DNA from 4 places in the Marinomonas sp. ef1 genome. Region 3 is predicted to be linked to each of the others. Evidence: predicted binding sites of a transcription regulator. Region 3 holds the regulator's gene; each other region holds the start of a gene.
What was found. Region 3 encodes FNR, which switches genes on or off when oxygen is low (the NO sensors DNR and NnrR bind a similar motif). Its sites were predicted from a motif close to TTGATNTANATCAA; they were not measured.

Region 1 (5,696 bases), on a different contig from region 3:
CAGAGGCTGATAAATGACAGCTGCGACGACCAAGATAAACAAGGAATACAACCAAAGCTGCCAACTGGGAACATTTGCTAACGCCTGTAAACCTATGCGTCCAGACACAACGCTTATCACTGCGATGACACAGAGAATCACCAGCATCATGGCAACCCAAAGCAAGGCACGATTGGCGAACGCATTCACCGATAAAATCTGATAGCGCACCACCGCGTAGACCAACAACAGCAAATAAGTTGGCAGCAGTAACATAGGGTACGGAAACCAACTTATGCCAAAGGAGGGAAATACAAAACTGGTCGCCAACAACAAGCCCCAAGCTCCAACACCAAACATGGCGAGAATGGAGCGTTTCTTGTTACCAGAATGTCGATACCAACCAAATAACAGCACGCCATGAGCCAGCATGCCGATCAACACTGTATAGGCGAGGTTCCATGTCCCCGCCTCGGTAAAGATAAAAAATGAACGCGTGTCGAGCGTACTGATAGCATCGCCCGCACCAATCCACCAGCTCTGTAAAACCACCGCAAAACTGGTCAGATAAAACCAAGGTACCGCTTGATATAAGCGTTCTAGCATCGGCTCTTTAACCGAGCCAGAGTTCACAAAACGAATCGCAAAGTGTAAGAAGAAGGTCGGCATAAACGGGTTAGCAAGAATGATATGAATACCAATTTGCTCGTAGCCTTGGAACAAAACCACATGCCCGAAGCACCAAATCGCCATCATGATGGCGAAACCTGCCAAGGCTTGCAGATCACTTTGCTTTCTCGCTCGCCACAATAACCAAACAGCTACCAATACGCCGCACACGCTCGTCACCAGCATGGCAACTTCAAACATCAATGAAAGCGTCAAAATCGTAAACCTCGTTTACACCTAAAAGTGAGAAAATCGTAAACCTTTTTTACACCTCAAGCAAAGATATATTTTTTCCCTTTAAAATCAAATACATAAATCCCATTAATAGTTGGCCTGTCCTTTGCTCTACTAAAAGCAATCTTTGATCCATATCAAACTATTATCAACTTATAGGACAAGCATCATGAATACTGGCTTTTTAATGACCGAAATCATCGCGCTTTTTAGCATTGTAGGCTTAGCGCTACTACCTCTGGCTTTGCAGCAAATGCGTACGCTAAGAGTTAAGAGAAACTCCTAACCTTATCTATATATCTCTTAACGCTTATTGATTCCCAAGGGAGCCATTATGGACCTCGACGTCGCCATCTTATCTCGCATACAGTTTGCTTTTACTGTGAGCTTTCACATTATTTTCCCCAGCATCACCATTGGTTTGGCGACGCTGATTGCCATTTGGGAAGGCTTATGGCTTAAAACCCACAACCCTTACTATTTGCAGCTAGCCAAGTTTTGGATCAAACCCTTTGCGATTACATTCGGCATGGGCGTGGTTTCTGGCATCGTCTTGTCCTATGAATTTGGTACCAACTTCTCCAAATTCTCGGAGATTACCGGCGCGGTGCTTGGGCCATTGATGGCCTACGAAGTACTGACCGCTTTCTTTATGGAAGCCGGTTTTCTTGGCGTCATGCTGTTCGGTTGGCAACGTGTTGGTCGCAAGCTGCATTTCTTCGCGACGCTCACCGTTATGATAGGTACTTGGATTTCAGCGTTTTGGATCATTGTGGCGAACTCTTGGATGCAAACACCAACAGGCTACAAGATCATCAATGGCAAGTTTGAAGTCGAAAGCTGGATGGAAGTGATCTTCAATCCATCTATGCCATATCGCCTTACTCACATGGTAGTTGCGTCATTAATTACCGCGACTTTCGTGGTCGCTGGTATTAGTGCTTATTACTTATTGAAAAAGAAAAACATTCCTTTTGCGAAAAAAGGCTTGTCCATGTGCATGTGGTTTGCCTTGGTACTAACACCACTACAAGCCTGGATTGGTGATATGCATGGTTTGAACGTAAGAGAACATCAGCCAACTAAATTGGCGGCGATGGAAGGCATTTGGCCAGCGGAAGAAGAAAACGTTCCGTTATTGTTATTCGCTATGCCGAATATGCAAACCGAGTCGAACGATTATGAAGTCGGTATTCCAAACCTAGGTAGCTTGATCCTGACTCACTCTTGGGATGGCGCTGTGCAAGGCTTAAAAGCCGTACCACCAGAAGACAGACCGAATGTACCGTTAGTGTTTTGGTCTTTCCGTGTCATGGTGGGTATTGGATTTGGCATGATGGGTATCGCGGCACTAGCGCTCTTGTTACGCCGTAAAGGCCGCCTATATGAAAACAAAGCCTTCCTGTCTCTCGTAACATTATTTACACCTATGGGTGTCATTGCAGTACTGGCAGGTTGGTATGTGGTCGAAATCGGTCGTCAGCCTTGGATTGTCTACAACCTTGTTAGAACATCCGAGATTGTATCGCCACTTCCTCCAGAACGTGTGCTGTTTACCTTAACCATGTTTGTCATCATTTACAGTCTGCTGATCGGTGTTTATCTCTACTTCATGCGTAAGCTGATTAAGAAAGGACCGCCATCAATGGAAACACTAGAGCAGCAACTTATTGGTATGAAAGCGCCGGGCTATGCATTGGCTTGGGTGAAGTCGCTGAAAACGAAAGAACAGCATTCGACAGATTTGAAAACAAAAGATCAATCAACAATAGAACAAGGAGATAAATGATGGATTTGGCTCTTTTCTACTTCCTTGTCTTAGGCTTTGCCATTTTTATGTACGTGTTACTCGATGGCTTCGACCTAGGGATTGGCATTCTCTACCCTTGGTTTAACCAAGAAGGCGAGCGCGACCATTTAATGCGTTCTATTTCACACGTTTGGGATGGCAACGAAACCTGGTTGGTCTTTGGTGGTGTGGTGTTGTTTGCGGCGTTTCCAGCCGCTTATGCTGGTATTACCTCAACCTTTTATCTGCCTATCATGCTGATGCTGTTTGCTTTGATCTTTCGTGGCGTGGCGTTCGAGTATCGCTTTAAGTCCGATACCTCTCGACCTTATTGGGATTTCGCTTTTAGCGCAGGCTCTGCTATCGCGGCGTTTTGCCAAGGCATGTTGCTAGGCTCAATCGTTCAAGGCGTTCCAGTCGGTGTCGACAGCTTATCCAGCCTACATTGGCTAACGCCTTTTTCTATATTAACTGGCTTTGCCGTAATGGCTGGTTATGCTCTATTAGCCGCTTGTTATTTGTTTATGAAAAGTCGTGGCCGCATTCAAGATCACGCAGCTAAGTTAGGCAAACGCCTCTTGCTGATCACCATTTTAGCCATGGTAATAGTGAGCTTGTGGACAGTGGCAAATCAAGTAGACATTCGTCAGCGTTGGTTCTCTGGTTTGAATTTCTTGTGGTTATCGCCCTTACCTATTATCACCTTGGTGGTCGCGGTTTTGGCCTGGAGAGATCTAAACAGTCACGCTACAGGAACCGTTCATCATGAAGGTCGACCTTTTTGGTATGCCGCAACGCTGTTCTTACTGGGCTTCGCAGGTCTTGTTGTCGGTTTGTTTCCATATCTGATACCAAGACAATTAACCTTTATGGAAGCCGCATCGCCAGACAGCAGCTTACTCTTCTTGCTACCAGGTATATGCATTTTCGTACCATTGATTTGTGCCTACACTTTATGGGGCTATCGCGTTTTTGCTGGTAAGGTGGAAGATTATCAGGAGGGGTACTAATGCTGTTAAAAAGCCTGAAAGAAAAAGCCGCCAAACTCAAATCGTGGCAATGGTTTTTGCTCTTATACGGTGTCGGTTTTATTGCAGTATTAACTGCGTCTTACGGCATTAAACTACTGATGACTGGGTTGCCTTAAAAAGGCATAGTTACCAAGAAAATTGATTAAAAGAAGCGCATATTTCATTTATAGAAATATGCGCTTTTTTAGTATTGGTTATTTAGTACCCTAGACTACTAAGCTTCAGCTTTCATGGTATTGGGCTTTGTTTGAATGCTTGCTTTGAACAGTAATCCAGCAAATAACACAATACCGATAACGCGAGCGCCCAACACAGCAATAGACGTGTCCGTTGCCGCTGCAGGCCATGCAATTAATACCGCTGCGACCACATAGGCTAACCGAGTAGGCCAAGATAAGTTCTCACGTAACCAGCCAGAAAAGCCGATACTCATTGATGAGGTTGCCAAAGTCGCAAACGAGATCGCTGCGATAACACTAGCAGTTGTTCCTATCAACAAAACCCCCGGCATAGTGACGAACAAGAACGGCACCAAGAGCTTTACAAAACCCAAACGCATAGATTCAATCGCTGTCTCATTAGGATCTGCTCCGGAAATAGTAGAAGCAGCGTAAGCAGCCAATGCGACAGGAGGAGTAATCGCTGATACCAAACCAAAGTAAAAAATAAACATATGCGCAGACAAGGTTTCCATACCTAACTGAGTCATCGCCGGAGCAACCAATACCGCGAGCAATAAATACGCTGCCGATGTCGGTAATCCCATTCCTAAGACAAAAGACGCCAACGCAGTGAGCAACAAGACAGCCCACAAATTGCCGTCGCCTAGTTCAATGATCAAACCTGACAACATCAAGCCCATACCAGTTAAATTCAATATCCCGATAATAACGCCTGCCGCCGCCACAGCTGCAACGATTGGTAAGGTTGAAGACAATGTCTCTTTACAAGCAGCTATAATATCTAGCGCATTTATACGAGTGGCTTTTTTCCAAGGACAAACTAACAAACCAGCTAGAATCCCCATAACAGCGGCTTGAGTTGGTGACTTGCCTGAAATCATCAGGCCGATCAAAACCACCAATGGAAGCAGAAGATAGCTCTTCGTTCTAAGAGTTCTTAGTAACAGCTGTAAGCCAGCTTCTGTATCTCTTGCTAAGTTAAGACGTCCTGCCTCAAGGCGAACCGAAATCATCAAGGCTAAAATATACAAAAGAGCGGGAACCAAGGCCGCCATTGCAACTTCAGCATAAGGAATCCCAATCATTTCCGCCATCAAGAAAGCAGCTGCGCCCATAACCGGCGGCATAATTTGCCCAGCCGAAGACGCAGCGGCTTCAATCGCACCAGCCAATTTCGCGCTGTAGCCGACACGCTTCATTAATGGAATGGTAAAGGTACCTGTGGTCACTACGTTCGCGACGGCACTACCGTTAAGCGAACCAAGCAATGCACTAGACAAAGCAGCAGACAATCCAGGACCACCTTGCACACGCCCTGTCAAACCACGGGCTAAATCAACAAAAACCTCACCAGTGCCAATCTTAGTTAAGATGGCACCAAACAAACCAAATAGGAAAATATACTCAACGGCGACGCCCATTGGCACACCATAAACCCCTTCTGTTGATAACATCAGAGTTGAGGTAAAACGACTAATGTCATAACCACCGTGACCATATTTACCGGGGATCAAATAGCCAAAGTACGCGTAAAGGAAAGCGAGGGTCATTAGGGTAATCAATGCCCAGCCTACCGCGATACGAACAAAGACAAACACCACCACAATGAGAGCAATAAAGATCAACCTATCTTGCTCAACCGACATAGCGCCACGCATGACAATATCAATATAGTAATGCCACAAATAAGGTCCCGGAATTAACGCCAATAGAGCCAATAGATAAAACGCTCCACGACCCGCAACACTTTTGTATCTAAGCGCATAAAACAGCATGGCAGCCGCCGCGACTAAAGAGAAAAACGACGATCTC
Region 2 (5,696 bases), on a different contig from region 3:
ATCTGTCTCTCCTTAATCTCCTCCATTTCCCACAATTTTATTGACATTTAATTGTTCTTTATATAGAACGTTCTATATAAAGAACAATTTGAGATGCATGATGAATAAACCGATTCTCGGCTCGTTGGGTCGAAATATACAAAAGTTGCGTATGGCAAAGGGGTTGTCTTTGTCTCAGCTTGCGCTGGATGCTGGGCTGGCGAAGTCTAACTTGTCTCGTATTGAGCAAGGTGAGGGCAATCCGACTTTAGAAACGATTTGGCGTTTGGCAGTACAACTGAATGTTCCGTTTGGGGATCTTGTGGCCAGTGTGGAGTCGACACTGGGCGAAAACGGTGTACAGGTCAGGTTGATTGATCAGGGCGAGGGGAATCCGCGCGTCGATGTGTATTGGATGTCTTGCGCGCCGAACACTATTAAGCAATCAGAGCCGCATATTGCTGGTACGACAGAAGCTATAACCCTTATAAGTGGGCAATTGCTGGCGGGTGAAAGTAATGACTTACGCCATTTGGAAATTGGCAAGGCCCACACTTTCGCTGCAGATGTTCCGCACAGTTATCAAACTGACGATTCATGGGCGACTTTAATGATGGTCATAACTTACGCTAAACAGGAGGTTCAATCATGAGTACGTCAACCCAAACTCTTGCCGGAACACCTTGGAAGCAGGGTGTAAAAGACGCAATTCCGTTACTTGGCGGTTATATTCCGGTGGCCATTTCTTTTGGTCTGATTTCCGTTCAGTCGGGCTTTAGCGTGTTAGAGACTATTCTTATCTCTGCCTTTATTTATGCTGGCGCATCACAGTTTCTCTTTGTTGCCATGGCCGCTTCTGGCGCACCTCTATGGCTGGTGGTCATCATGACGTTGTTAATTAATGCACGGCACATTGTTTATGGGCCAAATCTTTCACCCTACCTAAATCATGATAAAAAGTGGCTTCCACTCATGCATGGTTTAACGGATCAGATCTTTGCGCTTGCTCATGCTCGTTTGCCTCAGCTTCCAGATCAGGCGCGGATAGGCTGGTACACTGGCGCGGCGGTGTTGGCTTGGCTGAGTTGGGTTGCTGGTACCGCACTGGGTGCCATTGCCGGTGACGAATTGACGCAACGTTGGCCATTAATCAACGATATTTTGCCATTTGCACTACCAGCGCTGTTTTTCGTTTTAATCGTTCCACGTTGCAATAATCGTCTATGGACCCTGACCATTGCTTTGTCAGCTGTTGCCGCTGTAATTTTGAAAATGTTAGGTTACCCGAATGTCGCTATTCCATTAGCTGCGATGAGCGGTGCAGTGCTGTTTTATTCGTTAAAGAATCAACGTATTTTGGGAGGACAATGAGTATGGATACATCTATGTGGTTGGCACTTGTTAGCATTGCCATTGGCACGTATTTGCTTCGCCTCTTGCCGTATATTTGGATGAAACGAAGCTTGGCGAAGAGACAAACGGAGGACGGCATAGGATCAATGCCGACTTGGTTAACTATATTGGGACCCACCATGATCGCTGCAATGTTTGGTACTTCTTTAGTGCCTACTCACTCTGATGCTTTGTCATGGCTAGCGACTGGTGTTGGGATACTGGTTACCTTTGGAGTGTGGACGCGCACACGATCTATGGGCTTGCCTATTTTATTTGGGGTCGTGGCATTTGGAATGGTGACGCTAATTTTACCTATATGAAAAGAATAGATTGTTAAGACAATAAATAGACAAGTCAATTTGTGGTAGATGAAAAGCTAAGTTTTTTCATTTGCCACAAAACCCCTCTAAAACATTTCCTCCTATGGATAGCTTGTTGTCTCCACTCAAGGTACATTGGTTACTCGATCTGTACATTTATTAAGATCGACATTGGTTAGTTAAAGCCTACCAGCGTTATTTCCTGGGATATTGGCGTTCAAAGGAGTGCGAGATGCAAGCTAAGTTTACCGTTCAAATTGATTCTTTCCATAAAATCAGCAACATTCAAAATGCGTGGTCCCATGAGGATTATCGTGCCCTAATGAGCATTATGGATTTTGATGACGATGTGGATAAAATGGACGCGGCAGAGCTCAGAGAAATGTGCATGATGTCACTAAATGATCTTGAGCCTGCGGATGCCGCAAAGGCAGTGCTGACTCATTTATTCCCTGAGTTATCTAAAGGGAAAATAGATCAAATTAGCCACGATATGATTGATGATCGTTCGTGGGAAGAGTATCCAGATTGCTTATTTCATGAGCGTTTCTTTAGTGCTTATGCCTTACTGCGCGAAGCTTTTAATGGGATATTTGCAAAGCCAACAGGTGTTGAGCTTGTCATTACGGTTGCCGCTGAACGTGTTGAAGACATGGCGATTTTTGATGAGTCATTACATTCTTCAATTGTGCGGTTATTGGCTAGCGGACAAGGCGATGATGCGTTAATCAATCGTTTATACGAAGATCAAATCAAAGGCACACATTTCCCTGAAGCGCCGGGTCTTGTTTGGCAGCTTAAGCAAATTGCAGACGAAGGCACAACCCGCAAGTTTAGCCTGGTGAGTTCCTATTTCTGGATGGAGAACTTCGAGCAGGTGGAAGGCTTTGAAGCCGAATCTCATGCGGATGTGGAAGAATAGCTTAGTGGTGTGAGTTTAATCAGGCTACTAAGCCAACAAAAAGCGGATCAAATGATTCGCTTTTTTCGTTTTCGAGGTTGGCAAACATGCAGTATTTCGATTTAATCCCGTTCTGTTTATGAATGAAAGCACTTAATCACGAGGCTCAAAATGACCAATTCACCTATTCAAATTGTTTGTCAAAGTTGCAGTACCAAGAATCGCGTACCGAAAGACAAGCTGGGCAATAAGCCTCTTTGTGGCAAGTGTAAGAATCCTGTGCTTTCTACCAGCCCTGTCAAAGGCAATGATCAAAATTTCAGACGTTACATCACAGACAATGATCTGCCTGTGATTGTCGATTTTTGGGCATCATGGTGTGGACCGTGTCAGCAATTCGCACCTATTTTCGAACAAGTGGCGAGTGAGATGTCGACCAAAGCTTGTTTCTTGAAGCTAGATACTGAGCAGAACCAAACGACAGCGGGTGGCTATAATATTCGTTCCATTCCGACTCTAATGATATTTCATCATGGCAAAGAAGTGGCTCGTTTATCCGGTGCGTTACCGAAAGCGCAATTTCAGCAATGGTTAGCTCAGAACTTGCCAGCGGCTTAAGATGTTTTGGATATTGGCAGGACGTTAAACGCTGGTATCAAAGTACATCTCAACAAACTTCTCGTATAACGCTTCTTCGGTTTCACGTCTGTCAGGGTCGGGTTTTACACAGTCGATCGGGCAGACGGCGACGCAGGTGGGTTGGTCGTAGTGACCAACACATTCTGTGCATTTATCTGGATCGATGACATAAATCTTCGCGCCCATGGTGATGGCTTCGTTCGGACATTCTGGTTCGCACATGTCGCAGTTTATGCATCGATCGTTGATTAATAATGCCATGCTGTAACCTTTACACGGTTACGCTTGCATGAGGTTGGCGGGTGGTTTGTCCTTCCGCTAGATTTCTTAATAAGATACCCATAGACGCCTCGATACCTTGAGGACAAGGAATATAAACCACATGACCACTGCCTTTGGCGACGTCGATAGGGTGACCTTGTTTGTCGTTTAGTTCGCTTAATTGAAAGGTGACATTGCCTTTGGGTGTCATTAGTTCCAAGGAGTCGCCAACACTGAAGCGATTTTTCACTTCGATGGTGAGTGAATCGGCGTTGGTTGCTATGACTTCGCCGACAAACTGCTGTTGCTCACTAATGGAGTTACCCGTTTCATAGTTCTGCAAATCCACATGACGGTGACGTTGTAAAAAGCCATCGGTGTAACCTCGGTTGGCAAGGTTTTCCAAGCTGCTAATGAGGCCTTTATCGAAGCTTTTGCCAGCGACAGCGTCGTTAATGGCTTGGCGGTATATTTGTGCAGTTCTGGCGCAATAGTAAAACGACTTGGTACGGCCTTCGATTTTTAATGAATGCACGCCCATTTTGACCAGACGTTCTACGTGTTGAATGGCGCGTAAGTCTTTTGAGTTCATTATGTAGGTGCCATGCTCGTCTTCAAACGCTGGCATGTATTCGTCTGGACGACCGCGTTCCTGCAGTAAAAAGAGCTGATCACTTGGCTCTTGAATTTGTACGGCAGACGCTTGAGCTTGCAATGAAGCGCCACTGCTGGCGATGATCTGGCCAACGTCATCTTGTGTCGCTTCGTGGGCATTGTATTCCCAGCGACACGCATTGGTGCAAGCACCTTGGTTTGGGTCGCGTTTGTTCATGTAGCCCGATAGCAGGCAGCGACCAGAGTAGGCCATACACAACGCGCCATGAACAAAGACTTCCAACTCCATATCTGGGACTTTTAAGCGAATTTCTTCAATTTCATCTAACGATAGTTCACGCGATAAAATAACGCGGGAAATACCTTGTTGTTGCCAGAATTTGACTGTTGCCCAGTTGACTGCATTGGCTTGTACCGAGAGATGAATTGGTTGATCAGGAAAAGCTTCTCGCACCATCATGATTAGGCCTGGATCAGACATGATGAGCGCGTCTGGTTTGAGGTCAATAACCGGTGCTAAGTCTTGCAAGTAGGTTTTTAATTTTGCATTGTGAGGTGCAATATTGCTCACCACATAGAGCTTTTTGCCCAGCTCGTGTGCTTCATTAATGCCAATGCCAAGTTTTTCCAAATCAAACTCGTTATTGCGCACTCTTAACGAGTAACGTGGTTGTCCTGCGTAAACAGCATCTGCGCCGTAAGCGAATGCATAACGAAGGTTTTTTAACGAACCTGCTGGAGATAATAGCTCTGGTCTAAATACTTCAGGCTTAAAGCTTTCTTGCTGTGACATTTTTTCTTGAGACATAAGGCTCACCGATCGATCAAAACGCGCGGAGTTTACCTGTGTGTTAATTGAACTCAAGTGATGATGGCGGGATTGGTGGCTTAAATAAGGTCTGTTTGATCTAGGTCAAATTTCATCAATTACAGAGAAAAGTTAAAGGTGCCAGATTCCCTTAATAAGCTAAAGGAATCTGACCCTGTTATTGCGTCTTTACTCAGTTAAAAGTCGTACGCGGCTGAGATGTAAACACGACGACGTTCACCGACGAATGATCCTATGTTTTTGGTAAAGCCACTAACAGCATATTCTTTGTCGAATAAGTTTTTGATGTTTAGCTGGAACTTCCAATCTTCATATCGAGTTTGCCAAGACATATCATAAACCGTATAGGGTTTAACTGTTTGATCATCTCGGTTCTTTTGTTGGCTAACGTAATCTGCGCCAAAAGCAATAGAGGAATCTATGCTCGGGAAGTCGTAGCGACTCCAAAGGCCAAGTTGATGATAAGGCGTGTTAGCAAAATATACGCCATCTGCAGCTTCTTTCACCTTCACATCGTTGTAAGCATAACTGACATTGGCAACCCAGCGAGATGTGATATCTGCTAGTACATCCAGTTCCATACCTTGGCTACGTATTTTACCAATAGATACTAAGTAATTATCATCGCCAGGGTCGTCTTGTAGAATATTTTCACGATTGATGTGGTATGCAGCAAGGTTGACATTGAGCTTATTGTTGAGCCAGTAGCTGCGTATCCCCACTTCGATTTGTTGACTTTTTTCTGGATCAAACAAAC
Region 3 (5,696 bases):
CATTATTACCAACAACATAGAGAAAGGTTTTAGTTGCAGTATGAAAATCCTTGATCTGGGTCAGCAAATAGCTTTTCACTAAAGTGTAAACTCCTATTAGAAATTTTAATAGGAACACATCATGATTTGGGATTCTTCACTTATCGCTAAGTACGATCTATCTGGGCCTCGTTATACATCTTACCCAACGGCACCGCAATTTGACTCAAGTATTAGTAAAATTGCGCTTATTGATAAGATGTTAACGCCTTCCGAAGCGCCTCTTAGTTTGTATTTTCATATTCCGTTTTGCGCTCACCTTTGTTACTACTGCGCCTGTAATAAGATTGTGACTAAGCAGTACGATAAAGGCGCCGAATACGTTGAACTACTCGGCGAAGAAATGAGATTACGCAGCCTTATGCTTGATCACTCAAGAGAAGTTACGCAGTTACATTTTGGTGGTGGCACCCCTACTTTTTTGACCGAAGAATTAATTGAGGTGCTATTTGATAATATTCAGCAACACTTCAATTTAATTAATGACGGAACGCAAGATTACAGCATTGAAATAGATCCTAGAGAAATAAGTCGATCTAAGCTGAAGTTATTAACTGAAAAGGGAATTAACCGAATTAGTATTGGTGTGCAAGACTTTGACATCAAGGTACAAGAGGCCATCCATCGTGTTCAACCCGTTAAAATGGTTGCAGATCTTGTAAAAGATGCTCGCGAATTAGACATTAAGTCAATTAATTTTGATCTTATTTATGGCTTGCCATATCAATCTATAGAAGGCTTTAGAGAGACTTTGGCGCAAGTGATTGAATTATCACCAGAGCGAATTTCGCTGTTCAATTACGCTCATTTACCTGATCGATTCCGTGCTCAAAGGCGGATTTCAGATGATAGTTTGCCCGTATCAAGTATGAAACTTGATTTGTTGAAAATGAGTATTGAGTATTTGATAGCTGCTGGTTATGAATATATCGGCATGGACCATTTTGCAAAATCAACTGATAGCTTGGCGATAGCTCAAAAACAAGGCAAGCTACAGCGTAACTTTCAGGGCTATACAACACATGCTGGCACAGATTTGGTCGCATTTGGCGTTTCTGCTATTAGTGATTTAAATGGTGTTTATATCCAGAACCATACTGACTTATCAATTTATAGGAGTAGTATTGAGAAAGGTCAATTAGCTATAGCTAAAGGGTATATTAGTGATCTAGATGACAGAATTCGACATCAAGTTATAATGACGCTAATTTCTCAATTTGAGTTGAACACTGCCATTATTGAGCAAAAATATAATATTCGCTTCTTCGAGTACTTTTTTGAAGAGATGGAAAATCTAACTCCCATGACTAAAGATGGTATGTTAGATATTGATCGTAGTGGAATGCAGACCACTATTAAAGTTACAGAGCGCGGTAGATTATTAATTCGCTGTATTTGTATGGTTTTTGATAAATATCTCAACGGCGCCATAAAATACTCTAAAGTTATATAGATCGAGATCAGGGAGATTCACATGTCATTGACACACACACAGTCACGATTCAACAGTACGCTTACTTCGCAATGCCAGAACTGTAGCTTAAGCGCCCTTTGCCTTCCAATAGCATTAGCTGATGAAGATATTAATAAATTAGATCAAATAATAGAGCGTAAGAAACCACTAAAAAAGGGCGAGTTTTTGTTTCGCCAAGGTGAAGCGTTTGATTCAGTTTATGCTGTACGCTCTGGCACTTTAAAAACATTCAATATTACGTCCGTCGGCGAAGAGCAAATTACAGGCTTTTATTGCCCCAGTGAATTAGTCGGTTTAAGCGGGATTGATTCAAACGTCTACCCTGTTTCTGCAAAGGCACTGGAAACAACAACAGTGTGCGAGATTCCATTTAGTCATCTTGAAGAGCTGTCTTCTCATATCCCTTCTTTGAAGCATCAGATATTTAAGGTGATGAGCCGTAAAATATCCGACGACCAACAGATGATGGTATTGTTAGGGAAAAAGAATGCTGATGAGAAAGTTGCTTCTTTCCTTTTGAATCTATCTAATCGATTCAAAAAGCGTGGTTATTCAGCGAGCTCTTTTCGTTTATCTATGTCGCGTGGTGAAATTGGTAACTACCTTGGATTGGCCGTTGAAACTGTTAGTCGTGTCATCACTCGTTTTCAAAAAAATGAGTTAATACATGTTGATGGCAAGGAAATAGAAATAATCGACTTCCCTGAAATGCAAAAACTCGTTGGGGTTGCTAGTGATTGTGGTAAAATCGCCCGCATTTGATTGATATGATGAGGCCCAACAGGCATGCTTTACGACGATTTTTACGTTAAATCCCTAATACAAACAATAGAAGACTGGCCAAAACAAGGTATAAGCTTTCGAGACATTACTCCCATTTTTAGTGACCCTAAAGGCATGAGAATGGTTGTTGATGCTTATGTGCATCGCTACATTGCAACAGATATCACTCATATTGCCTGCATTGATGCTCGAGGCTTTTTAATTGCTGCTGTTTTAGCCTATGAACTGCAAAAGCCGCTTATCTTAGTGCGTAAAAAGGGCAAGCTTCCAGGAAAAACCATTTCACAAAAATACGCTTTGGAATACGGTGAAGCGGAATTGGAGATCCAAGAAGGCGCAGTGAAAGCAGGCGATGAAGTATTGTTATTTGATGATTTGATAGCGACTGGCGGTACCCTATTTGCCGCAATTAAACTATTGACCAGCCAAGGTGCGAATATAAAAGAAGTGGCAGCTATTATAGATTTGCCCGATCTAGGCGGAAGTCAAAAACTAAGAGACAGTGAAGTACCTGTTTTTAGCCTTTGCGCTTATGATGGTGAATAATGCTCGAATGTTAACAAATAAAAAGGTGGCATAAGCCACCTTTTTATTTTCAAAAAAATATTTACTGTTATTAAAAGTCTACTGTTGCACCAATAGAAAGACCTTTGTCAATTTCTTTACGAGAATCATCTTCATATACAGTTACTGTTTTGCCATATCGAATAAACGCACGTGCATTGCGCATAGTCATGTATTCAGCACGAAATTCATAAGTGTACATATGATCTAAATTGGAGATGGATAATACTTGTGGTGAGTAATACACAGAGCCATAGATACTAACTCGATTCGCTTCTGGTAAGGTGTATCGGTACCAACCACCTAAAGCAAGCGCAACAGATAAGTCGTCCTTCTTGTCTAAATCTGCATCGATAGCATATAGTCTAATACCAATACCTGCTTGAAGCGGTCCACTAGTATCTGAGTCTTCAACAGTGACACCTATATGTGCAGTAGAGGTATTTTTGTCATCATTATGAGTAACGCCGCCATTAACGCCGAACGCTCCCATATTCAAGTTAATATCACCTTTTACTGTATCATTCGTTAGACTAACTCCAGCGGATGATGCATTGACGATAGAAGACCCTAAAATACCGACGGTTAACAATAGAGCTTTATGCGTTAGGTTCATTTCTATTATCCTATAATGAAATAATATTTAATCGGTCAAAGGCCGCGGGCGACTGTTTTAACCCTTTAAAGTCGAATAGTTTTGTGTCTGCCAAATGCGATGGAACGACATTTTGAATAGCAGAAAACATGGTTTCCGTTCTACCAGGAAATTCTTTTTCCCACTTTTGTAACATGTCTTTTACGACTTGTCTTTGTAAATTCTCTTGAGAGCCACAAAGGTTACAAGGGATAATAGGATATTCCTTCATCACAGAGAAGGCTTCAATATCTTCTTCTTTGCAGTAAGCAAGAGGACGGATAACGATATGTTTACCATCATCGCTTAGCAATTTTGGTGGCATAGACTTTAACTTACCACCAAAAAACATATTCAAGAATAATGTTTCAAGAATATCATCTCTGTGATGGCCAAGTGCGATTTTAGTCGCTCCAATTTCCTCAGCAAAACCGTATAAGGAACCACGGCGCAAACGAGAGCATAAGCCACAAGTGGTTTTCCCCTCAGGCACAATTTCTTTTACGATGCTGTAAGTATCGCGTTCTAAAATATGAAAATCCACACCTAGCTCTTCCAGATAAGCAGGTAAGATATGCTCAGGAAAGCCAGGTTGCTTCTGATCTAGATTCACAGCAACAATACTAAAATTTATAGGTGCGCTAGCCTGAAGGTTCCGCAAAATTTCAAGCATAGTGTAAGAGTCTTTGCCTCCAGATAAACACACCATCACTTTGTCACCTTCTTCAATCATATTGAAGTCAGCAATAGCTTGGCCGGTTAATCTGCGAAGGCGTTTTTGGAGCTTGTTCAGCTCTAACTTTTCTTTAGGTCGAGTAGATAAATCCATCATATATACGCTGTAAACAAAACGCGACTATATTACTATAAGCATGAAGCTACCGCATCAAAAATGGATAATATAAGGCAAAAGTGTATAAAAAATCACTTTCTCACTGTTTATATAGGTTATCAGTTATCTTTGCTTATAAATTGTAATGTTGAGCGACAACCTTTGCAGATGTATTCAACACCGCGCTGAGCTCTGGTGTGACGCTGTTTAGTAAATTGATGTTTTTGGCAGGAGCAGTGGTATTCAAAGGCTTGCTTTTGTGGAGGAACATCAAAGGTATGTGTTCGATTTGGTCGGATGCCATATACCTTAAGCATAACAGCTTGCCACTCTTTGCCATGAGGTTTCACCGTGTTACCGTAGATTTGAAATACAATGATATGAGCAACTTCATGTGGAACAACGGTGTTTAAGAATTCAGCCGGGCTTTGTTGATACATGAAATGGTTAAACCTCAGTTCATTTTTTTGCAGATGTGCGGTACCTGCAGCCCTGCCTCTTTGCTTTAAATTACATGACGAGCGTTTAAATTTATTACCAAAAAACGCATCAGCTTTATCAAAGCAATGATCGGCTTTTTCAATAATGATGCTCAACACATCTTCGTCGTAGTTTAAGCTCGTCTGTCGAGAGGTTAAGGGCATAATGTAGCTTTCTCTTTTAAATCTACCTCATGAATGATTTTAATGAGCGACTCAGCAAAATCAGCCACTTTTTCTTTTGATAAACCAGTTAAGCGACTCAATGAAGCAATAGAGTTTGGCTTATGCAAGCAAATTAACCTAAGTTGGGTATCACTTAAGTCCAGTTTGCCGTAGCTATACTTCCAAGCCAATATTTTATGCCAATTTATGCCGTCTATTGCAAGATGCTCTTCTTGAAGGACCGGGTAATAATGCTCACTAGGAATGATTATTTGTGTTTTTCCTTGAAGTACACTCCGTGATTTCTCGTTGATATGTACGGCAAAAACACTATGTACTCCAAGCGTAATATAATCGTAGGCAATTAAATGCCTTATAACTGATTTCCATTGCACTTCACTTAACTCTTTGCCTTTGCCAAATAATGGTAACGACTCTGCCCCAACGGCCGAAACTACTTTGGTTTTCTTCCCAAGTAAAATTTGGATAAGTAGCGAAAAAGGCTGAAGTCCTTTTGTGTGATAAATCAGCGATAAAAGCTTCTGACTAGCAGTCGTCATATTCTGTTCAGATTTGTTTGAAAGACAGCGATCACAATGTTGGCAAGCAGGGATGCTCTCATCAAAATGTGATAGCAAATTTTGTCGTCTACAGCCACGTCCTTCTAAAATACGAAACAAACTGCCTAAATGTTGTATTTCTCTTTCTGCCGCCAAAGGCTGCAGT
Region 4 (5,696 bases), on a different contig from region 3:
GCGCTGACTTTTAGAGTGTTTTTCTGTTCATACGCCGGCTTTTTAGTCACATAGTTAATGACGCCACCAGGTTCGCCTGCGCCATAGGCTGCACCAGATGGACCTTTAAGGACTTGTATTTGTTCTATGGTAAACAGCTGAGGAATTGAAAAGTCACCAAAAGGGTCGCCTTTCAGACCGTCATAGAGTACTTCGTCTTGGCTAAAGCCTCTTAAGGTCACAGTGGAAACGTTATTTTGCGACATACCTGAAATGGATCGATAAAGATCGGTGATCTGTCGTGCAGCCTGGTCTTCAATCAAAGCCTCAGTAACCACTTGAACAGACTGTGGTGTTTTATCAATGGGAGTTGATGTTCGAGTGGCAAGTGCAGCTTCATCTTCTTTGTAATAAGACAGAGCACGGCCTTGTACCTGAAGTGTTTGAAGTTCTATGTTGGATCCATCCTTAATTTTGTTATCTCCATCATTGAGATAACTGTCTTGTGTGATGTTGTTTGCAGCATTTTCGGCAAAAATCACAGTAGAAAAAACAAGCGCACCACAGGCTTGCATCATCATTAAGGTGGTTCTTAACGTCATAGGAAAACCAAGTTGAATTGAATGAGTTGCGTATAATAGTGTTTATGATATTCATTTTCAAATAGGAGTTGATTTACAAAAGATTCAAAATGCAGAGTTAATCGCTATTAACGTTAATACTATATTAGGGAGAGAGATAAGGTAGAAGGTGAATTATTAAAAAACAGAGGGAAGGCAGAGCGGCTTTGCATACAAAAGCCGCTCTGCTTGAAGACTAGGCTTTTTCAGCAGCGAGTTTTGACGCTTTAATGTAGCCTTGTATGGTGTCTTTTAGTTGAAGGCGTTGTTTCTTTAACTTTTCTTCTTCAATCGTAGTAGCCGGGATAATTTCCTGCTCCATTTTTTCCACTTCTTTTGTTAAGTGGTTATATTCATCATAGAGCTTTTTAAAATGTGCATCATCCATTTTTAGCTGGTGGATGTCTTCTTTGTATTCAGGAAATTCGTTTACTAAATTATGGTCTTCAATCGGCATAATTGCCTCCTATACTTGCTAGCTTTCGTTTAAGACTAACCTAGTTAGGTTAGTCTTCTCTTGATGTTGGTCAGGTTTTATTCACTCTTTAAAAAATTAACTAATAAAGAATGTAACCAATTACTTTGCTAAATAGGGATTTCAAACGCTGCTTATACAGTTATGGCCCGTTTATTTCAGTTTTCAATGGAGAGTGTTAAGTCTAGATGACGTTGCACTATATCGTGGGTTTCTTTGCGTCTTTTTGACATTAAAAAGCCGCGATAGAGGTTTCTATCGCGGCTAACTTGGTAAATTTTATTGGTATTAAAGAGCTTCTAAAGATAGGTGACTTAAAAATTCAGTTCTATCCTTGGTTTGCTGCTTTTAGATAGATCCACTTCGGGTGAGCAAAGAAAAACTCGTGAAGACGAAATACCTTCTTTCACCAAATAGTCTTTCAAATGATCGGCACGTTTTTGTGCTAGATTGCTTGCAGTTTCCTTCGTGTCGTTATCGATAGATACTGGTGGTTTTTCAAGGCCTAGATCGAGATAACTCGCAACGCCGCAGGCTTTTAGCTGGCTGTCTTTTTTGTCTTTCATTAAGGCAACAAGTTGCTTTAAAAAGGCATCTTGCGAATCGTTTAACTTGTCATCTTCAGCTTCAAAAATTAAAGGTTCAACACGGATCTTGAGTAGTTGATCACCGGCGAATTGAGCAATGCTAATAACATTGGCGTATGGGACAAAAGTTTGCATCAAGTAGGTGCTTGATGCGCTAAATAGCGCTTTACGCACAGGTAAGAGCAAGAAGTCCTGCCAGCCGAATTCAGGTTTTTCAATATCGCCCGATAGAGGAATATCTAAATCAATATTGTTGTCGCTGTCTTTTAAAACGCTCACGGCGATATTAAGCGGAACAGCACCAGCCTTGATAACGGAGCTGCTTTCTTTGCGTCCGCCAAGGTCGAATTCTCTTAATACAATATGGGAGTTGCCACTCAACACTCCGCTATCTGCGTTGAGTTTTAAGTCTAGATCCAGTTGTCCAGAGTCTATTTGGTAGCCTAAAACATTAGCAATATAGGAGGAATAGGGTGGCAATTCGGCTTCACGAATAACCAAGTCACTTTTTAAGGTGAGTTTATCAGCCAGAGGCCAAATAGTTATGTCACTCTGTAGAGTGGCGTATTTACCATTGCGCGCTTTTAGCGCCAATACTGTGGCTTGGTCTTTTTTCTGCGTATTTAGATTGCGCAATGATAGAGTGTCGATGTCTAAAGAACGTTGCAATGTAGGAGAAATACTCTTGTCTTGCACATAAATACTGGATGCTCCAGTTGTATCGTAGGCATCCAAAATAACGTAATAAGGTGCTTTAAATGCAGGATTTTGTTCTGCATCCTGAGTGTTGCTAACGGCATTTTTAGCGTCTTTTTCTCTTGGAACGTTTGGATTCTTTAGTACAGGCTCAGGCGTATTTTGCTGTTCAACATCGACAAAAACGAGGTTTTGTATACGCTTTTGAGCATCCAATATTAGGCTTACTTTGGCTGAATCCGTAGTGATCTGTTTGATTTTAGCGCCATCTTGAGTAGCTTCAATTTTTTCTACTTTGATACTGCCGATATGGCTTAACGGTGGAAGTGTTTGTTTGTTACCTGCATCCGCAACCAATTCGGAAACCGTTAAATCCATGACGCTTAATTGGGCTAATGAGGCGTCAAAGTCTTTATCTTGCTGAGTAAACGAAAGGCCACTAATGTCGGCATTCTTCCAAGAGGCAATGCGCTTTTTATTCGTCAACATGCTATCCAGTGATTCACTGGTAAAGTTGAGGTTAGTGCCTTTTATTGCTGGAGACTGTTGATTAGTTTGCTTTACATCTAATTGGTCTGCAGTCAGTTTGGCGGCACCTAATGAGAATTGTTTCTCGTCACTTTGTGTCCCTTTCAAGCCTTTAATATCGATAGACAATTGGCTATTTTGAGCTGAAAGTGTGTCGCCATTTTTTTGCAGAGAAAGCGTATTTGATAAATTGAACGTGGCGTAGTCGGCCGTATTTCCGGCTTGTTGTACGGATAGACCATGACTTTGTATTTCCGCAAGTAAAGAGGCGGTAAGAGCTTGATCGTTATCCATAGTAAGAGCGATATCGTTTAATGCAATGTGCAGTTGCTGGTTTTGTACAGCAAGGCTTTCTGATGATAGGGAAAGCTCATTCATGTCCAGTATTGTTGAGGCAGCATTTGCGGTCAGCCCCGACTGTTTATCCTGTTTGACATCGAAAGGCGTGTTAAACGTCAGATTATCAAATTGTACGTTTTGCTCAGCTTGAGCAAAGCTGGATTTTCCTAACTGTAAATCAAGGTTTCCGCTGGCTGCTAATCCAAGCTCATTCTGCTTAATATCAAATGGGGTGTTTAGTGTAAGCATATCAAGCTGGGCTTTTTGCTCTGCCTGAGTAAAGAGCGGCTGCTCTAACTGCACATCTAGTTTTCCACTTGCTGCTAATCCCTGTTTATCACGTTTAACATCGAACGGCGTGTTTAGGGTTAGCTTATCAAACTGTGCGGCTATATCCGCCTGTGCAAAGAATGACTGCGTAGACTGCAGGTTAATAGTTCCAGTCGCGGCCAATTGGTCAGCGGAAACAAAGCGGGCATTGGCTTTTGATATCGATAGTGACGTAGATTTGGTGGAAACTTTGTCTTGTTCGCCTAATGGTAAATTTAGGTTATCAACTTGAGTGTTTAAAGTTAGGTTTTTAACATCAAAAACAGGTGCGCCATTCACTTGCTGTTGTGAAAATTGAAAGCTTCCAGCGAGATCCAATTGGCCTTTACCTTCGTTGTAAGGTGAAGGTAAAAAGTGGCGAAAGCTCTCTATCAGCAAACGCGTATTTTTAATGTTGACGTCTGCGCTCGCTTGTACTGGTGAATAATCAAACTGGCTTTCTAAGGACAGCGTGGTTTCATTGACTAGAGCAGATAAAGCAACCTCGCCTTTCCATGATAGTTCTTGGCCGGATAGATCTTTTATAGATAGATTAGTTAAGACGAATTTATCTAATTCGGCAGGGACGTTTAAGTCTGGTTGACGAGATAGGTTAACTTGGCTGTCAGTGAATGAAAATGAAGGCAGTTTTATTGTCCAAGGCGCACTTGGGTTTTCTGCGGTTTCTTCTGTTGCTTCTGGTTCTTGTTGATCTTCAGGTGTGATGAATTGAGAAGTATTAATACCTGCAATAATCCAGTCTTTCTCGTGCTGGGCAACTACTAAGTTTAAACCTTCAATTTTGGCTTCTGAGATATGAACTGTTTTAGTTAAAAGCGGCCATATTTCGACTTCAAAAATAGCGCGTTTAAGAGTGAGAGTATCTTGGTTTTTGTCATTGATGACGATATTTTTCAAATCAACTTTAGGGGGGAAGAAGTCAATAGACAGCTTGCCAACGGTAACATTTTCGTCTTGCTCTTGAAAATAAGCTATCAAATAGTGCTCTGCTATAAATGGAGCAGCTAGCCACATTGCGCTAGTGAGACCAGTCAGAGCCGCAAATGGATAAAAGACAAAGTGTCGAAAATGTCGGCGTGTCATCATAAAGTGCCTTTCTGCTTTCTCAATAGTAAATAAGTGAATATGGATTAGCTGGTTCTGTCTTTGTCTTCGGTGCTTTTTAATGCTTTTTCTGTTTCTGTTTCTGTTTCTGTTTCTGTTTCTGTTTCTGTTGTGTTTTCTGTGATTAGTGGGCTTTCAGAACGAATAGGCATGCGTAATAAATAGGTGCTTACACAGAGCCCTATGGTGATTAATCCTATGGTTGCCCATAAGCGAGAAACAATAAAGATCGAAATCGCCATACCTGCCCACATAAAAATGATGGCGCGGTTTCTTGCTTTACGAGGAATGCCATCTGAGGATTGCCAGTCGCGTACAATCGGGCCAAAGAATTTGTGTTCCATGAGCCAAGTATGGAATCGTACAGAGGAGCGAGAAAAACACCAAGCAGCGAGTAATACCAGCGGCGTAGTAGGAAGCAAGGGGAGAAAAATACCAATAATGCCAGTGATCAGAGAGAACCACCCCAGCATCAGATATAAGATTCGCTTTCCTTGCATAGTAATGTCCGCTTAATAGGTAAAAAAAGAAAAGTGGGCTTTAATAACTCAAGCCCATTCTCATTATGACGTTATTTTCCTGAATGGAAAATAGCCGCCATACTATCTTCGGCTTCATTTTCAACCAAAGGCCAGCCGCCTAAACGTTTTAAACGGTTAACCATTTCACAAAATAGTTCTGCAGTTTTTTCAGTATCATATTTCGCAGAATGTGCTTCTGAGTTACTAAACGGAATAGAAGCAGCTTCACACGCTTTCGCTAATACGGTTTGCCCAAACACTAATCCAGCGAGACTTGCAGTATCGAAGCTAGAAAATGGGTGAAATGGGTTACGTTTAATGTCGGCTCGTTCAATCGCGGCATTCAAAAAACCGTGGTCAAAAGCTGCATTATGACCAACTAGAATGGCGCGTTTACAGCCGACAGACTTCAGTTCTTTTCGAACTTTACTAAACATTTGATTGAGAGCTTCAGTTTCTGGCATGTCTTGTCTGCCAGGAGCAAAAGGGTCAATGCCAGTAAAGTCCAGCGCCGCTT

Region 1: a site for FNR is predicted at 1,010-1,023, ahead of CCS02_RS20690 (cytochrome ubiquinol oxidase subunit I). Genes of this name have one in related genera too.
Region 2: a site for FNR is predicted at 5,014-5,027, ahead of trhP (prephenate-dependent tRNA uridine(34) hydroxylase TrhP). Genes of this name have one in related genera too.
Region 4: a site for FNR is predicted at 1,117-1,130, ahead of CCS02_RS00945 (YdcH family protein). Genes of this name have one in related genera too.

Annotation. Positions count from the first base shown of each region.
Region 1 covers NZ_NHTT01000022.1:25,828-31,523, forward strand. Annotated here, with positions in the region: gene CCS02_RS20685 (sensor histidine kinase) at 1-864, opposite strand, end outside; gene CCS02_RS20690 (cytochrome ubiquinol oxidase subunit I) at 1,217-2,671, shown strand; gene cydB (cytochrome d ubiquinol oxidase subunit II) at 2,671-3,681, shown strand; gene CCS02_RS22200 (hypothetical protein) at 3,681-3,818, shown strand; gene CCS02_RS20700 (TRAP transporter permease) at 3,917-5,696, opposite strand, start outside.
Region 2 covers NZ_NHTT01000001.1:196,534-202,229, forward strand. Annotated here, with positions in the region: gene CCS02_RS00905 (helix-turn-helix domain-containing protein) at 101-631, shown strand; gene CCS02_RS00910 (AzlC family ABC transporter permease) at 628-1,350, shown strand; gene CCS02_RS00915 (AzlD domain-containing protein) at 1,353-1,694, shown strand; gene CCS02_RS00920 (hypothetical protein) at 1,927-2,616, shown strand; gene trxC (thioredoxin TrxC) at 2,767-3,213, shown strand; gene CCS02_RS00930 (YfhL family 4Fe-4S dicluster ferredoxin) at 3,238-3,495, opposite strand; gene trhP (prephenate-dependent tRNA uridine(34) hydroxylase TrhP) at 3,506-4,918, opposite strand; gene CCS02_RS00940 (TonB-dependent siderophore receptor) at 5,116-5,696, opposite strand, start outside.
Region 3 covers NZ_NHTT01000002.1:447,847-453,542, reverse strand. Annotated here, with positions in the region: gene CCS02_RS04540 (alpha/beta family hydrolase) at 1-79, opposite strand, end outside; gene hemN (oxygen-independent coproporphyrinogen III oxidase) at 122-1,492, shown strand; gene fnr (fumarate/nitrate reduction transcriptional regulator Fnr) at 1,514-2,275, shown strand; gene CCS02_RS04525 (adenine phosphoribosyltransferase) at 2,300-2,842, shown strand; gene CCS02_RS04520 (YfaZ family outer membrane protein) at 2,913-3,476, opposite strand; gene ttcA (tRNA 2-thiocytidine(32) synthetase TtcA) at 3,487-4,326, opposite strand; gene CCS02_RS04510 (SprT family zinc-dependent metalloprotease) at 4,446-4,925, opposite strand; gene CCS02_RS04505 (RecQ family ATP-dependent DNA helicase) at 4,961-5,696, opposite strand, start outside.
Region 4 covers NZ_NHTT01000001.1:203,201-208,896, forward strand. Annotated here, with positions in the region: gene CCS02_RS00940 (TonB-dependent siderophore receptor) at 1-581, opposite strand, end outside; gene CCS02_RS00945 (YdcH family protein) at 796-1,056, opposite strand; gene CCS02_RS00950 (DUF748 domain-containing protein) at 1,389-4,640, opposite strand; gene CCS02_RS00955 (YbaN family protein) at 4,685-5,158, opposite strand; gene rnt (ribonuclease T) at 5,230-5,696, opposite strand, start outside.